Regions from separate parts of the Caproicibacter sp. BJN0012 genome, predicted to be linked through region 1. Evidence: riboswitches for the same ligand, from Rfam matches in the RefSeq annotation. Region 1 holds a riboswitch; the other holds the start of a gene.
What was found. A riboswitch is a leader RNA that binds a small molecule or an ion and turns the genes downstream of it on or off. The one in region 1 is predicted to bind nickel and cobalt.

Region 1 (3,865 bases):
ATGCTGATCTTGATGATCATCCGGTATCTTGGAAGTTTTTCCCGAAAACTATTTCTTTCTTCCCTGTGCATCGCCTTGGCGGGCCTGATCGGATTCAGCCGAGTCTATCTGGGCGTCCACTATGCGAGCGATGTTCTGGGCGGCTGGCTGTTCGGGGCCGCCATATCCCTGCTGGTTTACTCGCTTTGGAACGGCAGACAAGCAAAGATTAAAAACTCGGATTTTTGAAAGGAAGTTCAAAATGCAGGAATGGGTCATCCATATTATGAACCAGTACGGATACGTGGGGATAGCACTGCTGATCGCAATCGAGAACCTGTTTCCTCCCATTCCGTCCGAGCTGATCCTGACTTTCGGCGGCTTCATGACCACTTACACCAGCATGAACATCTGGATCGTCACCTTGTCCGCCACCATCGGGTCGGTGGCCGGGGCAATCGTCCTTTACGGCGTCGGACGGCTGCTTCCGGCCGAGAAAATGGACAGGTTCATCGGGAAATGGGGACATGTCCTCGGGCTGAAAAAAGGGGATGTGGAACGGGCGGATAACTGGTTTAATCGGCGCGGTGCCTCCACCGTCTTTTTTTGCCGGTTTATTCCATTAGTCCGAAGCCTCATCTCCATCCCTGCGGGGATGGCGCGGATGCGCAGAGGCAGGTTCCTTTTGTACACTATCCTCGGCTCCGCAATTTGGAATGTGGTTCTGGTGCTGCTGGGCGCTTTTGCCGGAGCCGGCTGGGAACGCGTCAGCCAATCCATGAATCTCTATACCTACATTGCTCTCGCCGTGATGGCGGTCGGAGGGGTCGGTTTTGTTGTTTGGATTTCTAAAAAAAGGAAAAATCAAAAATAGGTTTTCTCTCAGGATCCGCCATAAAATTCATGATAGGAATCTTATATTTTTGTTTTTAATCACTTGACGTGAGTAAATGAATATGATAAAATATCTTTCATCTCTCTGCGCTGCATTTAATCTACAGTACAAACTGAGCAGGCGATAAACCCGATATTGGGTTTATGGGGCTGGGCCTCGCGGCAACAGGTTGATCAGAACCTGTGGGACAGTATGTTGTCTCACAGGTATTTTTGTACCCTTTTGAGGCTGCAGCTGTATCTTTGCAATGCCATAGAGCTGTCGCATAAATGCTGAGAAGCATGATGGAGGTAACTTTTATGACAGAACGAAAGAAAACCATAAATCCAACCGGCCTGACAACGGCGGAAGCCGTGCAACGTCAAAAGCGATTCGGCAGGAACGAATTGATTCCGAAAAAGAAAAAGAATGTTCTTCAAGAGATTTTGAAAGCCTTGTCGGAACCTATGTTTTTGCTGCTCATCGTGACGGCGGTCATCTATTTTTTGCTGGGTGAGCCGCGCGACGGAGTTGTTATGCTGATCTTTGTATCGGGTATGATCAGTATCGATGTGATTCAGGGCTGGAAAACCGACAAGACTCTGAACGCCTTAAAGGATCTCGCGGCGCCGCGCATTACGGTGCTGCGGGACGGAGCGGAGCGGCGGATCGACAGCGCCGATCTTGTCCCGGAGGATATCATGCTGATTGCCGAAGGCGACAAGATCCCGGCGGACGGGGAGATCCTTCAGGCGAACGATTTGTGCGTCGACGAGTCGTCCATGACGGGCGAAGCGGAAGGCGTTTGGAAGGTCGCGCTCGGGACCGCCGATGCAGACGGCGGGCACTGGCGGCGCGACCACTGCTACGCGGGGACTCTTGTGACGCAGGGAAGCGCGCTGGTCCGCGTGGATCAAATCGGCAAAGCCACCGAGTTCGGGAAAATCGGTACAAATGTCGTCGGCGCACCGGAAGCCCCGTCGCCGCTTCAGAGGCAGACCCGCGGGCTCGTGAAGCTTTGCGCGGTTATTGCGGCGGTCCTGTTTGTATTGGTAGGCTGCTTCACCTGGCTGAATATCCCGGACCACCAATTTACCGACAGGCTGATCGAAAGCATCCTTTCCGGCGTCACGCTCGCCATGGCCATGATCCCGGAAGAGTTCCCGGTTATTTTGACAGTCTTCCTTTCCATGGGCGCATGGCGGCTTGCAAAAAAGCATTCGCTGATGCGCAGGCTGGCTTCCGTGGAAACGCTCGGCGCCGTGTCGGTTCTTTGCGTTGATAAGACCGGCACCATTACGATGAATCAGATGACCGTATGCGATACGTGGACAGAGGAAAACAAAGAGCGGGACCTCTGCGCGGTCATGGGGATGGCCTGCGAACCGGACGCATATGACCCTATGGAAAAGGCCATGATTTCGTATTGTGAAGGCAGGGGCCTGTCCAGGGATTTCCTGTTCGGCGGCAAGCTGATTCGGGAATATTCCTTCACTCATGAGGCAAAAATGATGGGCCATGTCTGGAGACGCGGCAATGAAATCCTGATCGCCGCGAAAGGCTCGCCGGAAAAGGTCCTCGCTTTATGTAATCTCAATTCGGACGAACGGGACAAAGCGCAGGAAAAAGCCGCCGATATGGCGGCACGCGGGCTCCGCGTGATCGCGGTTGGCAGAATGGACGTTGGAACGGCGGGCGAAGTTCCCGCTTCTTTGGCCCAATGCCGCCTTCAGTTCTGCGGATTGGTTGGCCTTGCGGATCCTCCGAGGGAATCCGTAAAAGCGGATATCCTCCGCTGCAGGAAGGCAGGCGTCCGCGTTGTGATGATTACGGGCGACAACGGCATCACGGCAGGCGCGATCGCGAAGCAGATCGGCATGCCATGCGGGAAATCCGTCACTGGCGACGAGATCGACCGGATGACGGATGAGGAACTTCAGAGACGTGTCCGTTCCGTCAGCATTTTTTCCCGCGTCGTCCCGGAGCATAAGATGCGCATCGTGAAGGCTTTCAAGGCAAACGGCGAGATCGTGGCAATGACGGGCGACGGGGTCAACGACGCCCCCGCGCTCAAATATGCCGATATCGGCATCGCGATGGGAAAGCGCGGTTCGGAGGTGTCCCGCGAAGCCGCCGATCTCATCCTGCTTGACGATAATTTTTCGACGATTGTGGATACCATCAGGGACGGCAGGCGGATTTACGACAACATCAAAAAAGCGGTCGGATATGTGTTCACGATTCACATTCCAATCGCGTTTTCCTGTCTGTTGGCCCCTCTTCTGAAAGTAAATCCGGCGAACCTTATGTTACTGCCCATCCATGTCGTCCTTTTGGAACTGATTATCGACCCGACCTGCTCCATCATTTTTGAACGGCAGCCCGCGGAACAGAATGTGATGGAACGCGATCCCCGTGATCCGAAAGAAAAACTGATGAGAGCGAAAGGTCTCTTCAGAAGCATTCTGCAGGGGCTGACGGTTTTTGCCTCTTCTTTTGGAACCTATTATACGGTTCTTATGGCAGATCCAGCCGTAAACGCTCCGGTTGCCCGTGCAATGGGCCTTTCCATTATTTTTCTAAGCAATCTGCTTTTGGTTCTGGTCAACAGTTCCCAAACGGATTTTGCATTCCAGTCATTCCACCGTCTGATCAAAGACAAGGTGATGTGGGCGGCCTTTGCGGGAACCATTTCCATGCTTGTCCTGCTCTTATACACTCCGCTTTCAGCCTTTGTGAAGCTGGCTCCGCTGACCGGACCGGAAGCGATCGCCGTAATCGTGATGTCGGCGGCGTCGGTACTTTGGGTCGAAATCGTAAAACTTGTAAAACATCTGAGAAAGAATTAACAGTAAAATCAGAACGGCCGTGACATCCCCAATGGATTTCATGGCCGTTCAAGTTTGTCGGTTCCCTGAAATGCCCGGAATCAAACCAGTTCATCATACGGATCGACGTCATATTTTAGCAATAGCCTGGTAAGATGCTCCGCGTGCCCTTTTTCGTCGTCAA
Region 2 (3,865 bases), 460 kb from region 1:
GGAAAAGATGCTGACACTTCTCACCTTTTCTCGGAGCTCTTCATCGGTCATTCGGTCCAGTTCGTCGCCGGTGATGATTTTTTCGCAGTTGGGTATCCCGACCTGTCTAGCGATGGAGCTGGCGGTGATGCCGTTGTCGCCCGTAATCATCACGACGCGGACGCCGGCCTGTGTGCAGCACCGGATGTCTTCCCTCACCGACGCCCTCGGGGGATCGGCAAGGCCGACCAGACCGCGCAGCCGCAGCCTGCAGTCGGGCAATGTCTCCGGTATGCTGTCGCCGAACGGCAGTTCCGTCTCACCTACTGCAATCACCCGCAAGCCCTGCCGGGACATTCCGCCCGACTTGGCCTGAACGGCGTCCCCTTCAGCATCCGTTAGCGCGCACAGCCGCAGGATCTTCTCCGGCGAACCTTTCGCAGCGACGATGATACGCTCTTCCCGTTTCCAGACATGGCCCATCATCTTGGCTTCGTTAGTAAACGGATATTCCCTGACAAGCTCACCGGAAAACAACTGCCCGCGCGTGATTCCGAGGCTCTCGCAGTGGGCGAACATCGCCTGTTCCATCGGGTCGTAGGCCTCGGTTTCACACGCCATGCCCATGATCTCGCCCAGATGCTTTTCGTCGCCGTCCACTGCCCAGGTTTCTCGGACAGCCATTTTGTTCATCGTAATCGTGCCGGTCTTATCCACGCAGAGGACGGAAACCGCGCCGAGCGTTTCCACCGCGGGGAGCTTTCGTACCAGCGACTGCTTTTTGGCAAGCCGCCAGGCGCCCATGGAAAGGAACACGGTGAGGATGACCGGGAATTCCTCCGGGATCATTGCCATGGCCAGCGTGACGCCGGAGAGGATGCTCTCGATCAGCCGGTCCCTGAAGGAATGGTCGGGGATGTTCAGCCACGTGGCGCAGCCGACCAGCACGAACAGAACGGCGGCGATGCCTGCGCAGAGCTGCACCAATCTGCCGGTCTGCTTCTGCAGCGGCGTCGGGTTCTCGGGCGCGTTCGCCACGTTCGTTCCGATCTTTCCGTATTCGGTCGCCGCGCCGATTTTCCCGACCCGGACCAGGGCGCTGCCTTGCAGGACAAGTGTGCCTGCATAGCAATAGTCGCGCCGCCACGTATCCGGCTGCTTCTCCGCAGAATCGGCAACGACTTTCCAGACGCCCTCCGCTTCGCCGGTCAGGGAGGATTCATCGACGCACAGATCGCTTGCCCGGACGACTTCTCCGTCGGCCGGGATCTTGACGCCCTCAGCGATCAGCATGAGGTCGCCCGGAACCAGATCGGCACTGCTGATCGTCTTTTCTTCGCCGTCCCGTATCACCCGGACACGCGGCGCGGAGAGATCCTTCAGGGCCTCGAGCGTTTTATCCGTTTTCCTTTCCTGGATCACATCGATGCCGATGATGCCAACGACAAAAATCAGCATAATTGCCCCATCGCGGGGTTCTCCCAAGAAAAAGTAGATCGCGGCTGCAATCAACAGGAGAAGGAACATAGGCTCGCTGGCGGTGTGAAGTATCTTGCTGAAGAAGCTTTGTCTTTTTTGCGGCGTCAACTCATTCTTGCCGAATCTTTCCTGTAATTCCCGAGCCTTTTCAGTGGTAAGGCCATACGAAACCGGCGCTTGCTCTTGGTTTGTCATATCAGTTACCTCCGTGTCGCCTCACGGCGTTCATAAGATAGCTCTATGGCACTCCATAAATCCAGTTATTCCAAGATATGTATAAAAAAACACATCCATGGAACATACAACTGTCCCACAGATGTGATACGAGTCAATCTGTTGCCGTCACCGGCCCAGCCCCACAAACCTATCGGTTCATCGCCTGCTCAGTTTGTACTGTAGATTAAAATGCAGTGCAAAGAGATTCTTCAATGATACTATATGGAGAATAGTTTGTCAAGGTGTAATCAGATGTGAAAAAACGAGGATTAAACATCGAACTTAATGATAATTTCTTTCCGCTTCTAAAGCGCTTTCTCAAAGGACAATTTATAATATGAGTCAAAGCAATGGGAAAGGAGTAGAAAGCTGTGCCTGAGGAATGAAAGGATTACGGGCCCATACCAATTGTGGTAAATATTGAAAAGCAATGCATTCCGCACTGCCTTGTGGACAGGAAACCACCTTCAGCTAACGTTGATGAGTATCAATATGAACGATGACATCGGGCTTGAAATGCAACGTTGACCAGTTTATTCGGATCGAACCGGGAGAAAGGGGTTGTAAGAATCGGTGATTATTTTGACCTTATTCGAAGTTCAGAGCTTTCTTAACTACGTATTACAAAAAATCCGCCTCGCGGGATGTTTCCCGCGAGGCGGATAACAATCCATATTACAGGTTCCCGTTTTTTCAGCCCTTGCCTGCATGCAGTTCTTTTTGTCTTTTAGCCATGTATCTGCCGGTATCTTTCACCAAGATCCAAAGAACGGCAAGACGACTTTCCAATTTTAAGAACAGTAATGTAAGCAAAAGGAGTACAAGCAATGCAAATCCCACAATAAATAAGACCGCCGCCGCCTGATTTTCCTGATACATGGCCTTTACGAAGAGAGAAACCGTCGCCGCATACCTTTGCAGGATAAGATTCGGCAGAGAGGGCAGTTGGACCAACGTCAGCGTATCCGCCGATCCGGCTTTGGCGATCAGATAATGGTAATAGCTGTTCTGCGTCATCAGCTCCGCGCCGGCGCCTCCGCTGATGAGATATCTGACTCCGTTCCTGGTGTAATCAAAATAACTGTGGATATGGGAGAGATAGACCATATCGACCTTATATTTCGTCATGAGGTTTTCAAACCGTTCGGCTTCCTGCTTGGTCTGAAAGCCGTGGTCTATGCTTTCGTCTTCGCTGTAAGCTTCCAGCTTCTGCTCGACAAAGCCGCCCTCCTTTTTGACCTTATCCGTGTAGGCCTGGATCTCATTGGGCTTGACGCCGCTTCTCGGATCTGCCGGAGGCACATGGGATATTACATAAATCCGTTTTCCCTGCGCTTTTTGCAGGTCCCTTTCGAGCCAGGCGTATTGCTTGTCCGGTATTGCCTGCTTTTCGGCATATCCGCGTGAGCTGTCAAGAAACGCGAAATGATTGCCTCCGAAATCAAACGAGTAATACTCCGGCCCGTAAAGTTTTTGATAGGTCTCGCGCCCGTTCCCGCGAATATCGTGGTTTCCCAGCGTCGTGCACAGAGTTGCAGAAATCCCGGACGTCATCTCATCAAAGATCTTATATTGATTTGGCTTTCCGCTGTAAACAAGATCGCCGTTGTCGATTACAAAAGCCGGTTTCAGCGCATTGACCTGGTCGATGATCTTTCCAAAGGTCTCGTAGCCGTCCCTGCTGTCGCCGAGGATGACATAGCTGCCGTCCGCCGTTTCACTTGGCTGAGCGGGAATGATCCGCTTGGTTTCTCCCGCACTCAGATCCATCGAAAATTCCAAGGTATTTACCGTGATCCTGGCGGGTTTGAGGTCTTTATCGATGCTTGACGAATAAAAACTCGGGCTGATATTTTCAATGGAGATCCGCAAATTCCGAACGGGCGCATTTGTTTTCACTGTAACGGTAGGCAGAGGGGATAGAGCCCTTATCACGAGCCGGTCCCCGCCATCGTCTTTTTGTATCCCTTTTACAAAACCTCCGTGTACCGTTACGTTGACGTCGTTCCAGATATATGAGGAGGAAGAATCGTCCGGGTTATAGCTGAGCGGTACCGGGGTAAAACCGGAATTGATATTGTACACGTGATAAGAGTTATACAGAAAAAGGCCCGCGGCCGCGGCAAGGCATAGAACCAATGCAAATGTAATGATTTTCAGCGCCCTTTTCAGCTTCATCTTTTTCACCTCG

Region 2: another riboswitch for nickel and cobalt. It lies ahead of VA597_RS13405 (cation-translocating P-type ATPase); the one in region 1 lies ahead of VA597_RS15760 (cation-translocating P-type ATPase).

The regions. Positions count from the first base shown of each region.
Region 1 is NZ_CP142518.1:3,207,663-3,211,527, reverse strand. Features, by position in the region: gene VA597_RS15770 (phosphatase PAP2 family protein) at 1-228, shown strand, start outside; gene VA597_RS15765 (DedA family protein) at 242-853, shown strand; NiCo riboswitch at 977-1,067, shown strand; gene VA597_RS15760 (cation-translocating P-type ATPase) at 1,174-3,702, shown strand; gene VA597_RS15755 (ferritin-like domain-containing protein) at 3,783-3,865, opposite strand, start outside.
Region 2 is NZ_CP142518.1:2,749,800-2,753,664, forward strand. Features, by position in the region: gene VA597_RS13405 (cation-translocating P-type ATPase) at 1-1,653, opposite strand, end outside; NiCo riboswitch at 1,762-1,855, opposite strand; partial or broken gene VA597_RS13410 (cupin domain-containing protein) at 2,061-2,230, shown strand; gene VA597_RS13415 (metallophosphoesterase family protein) at 2,368-3,852, opposite strand.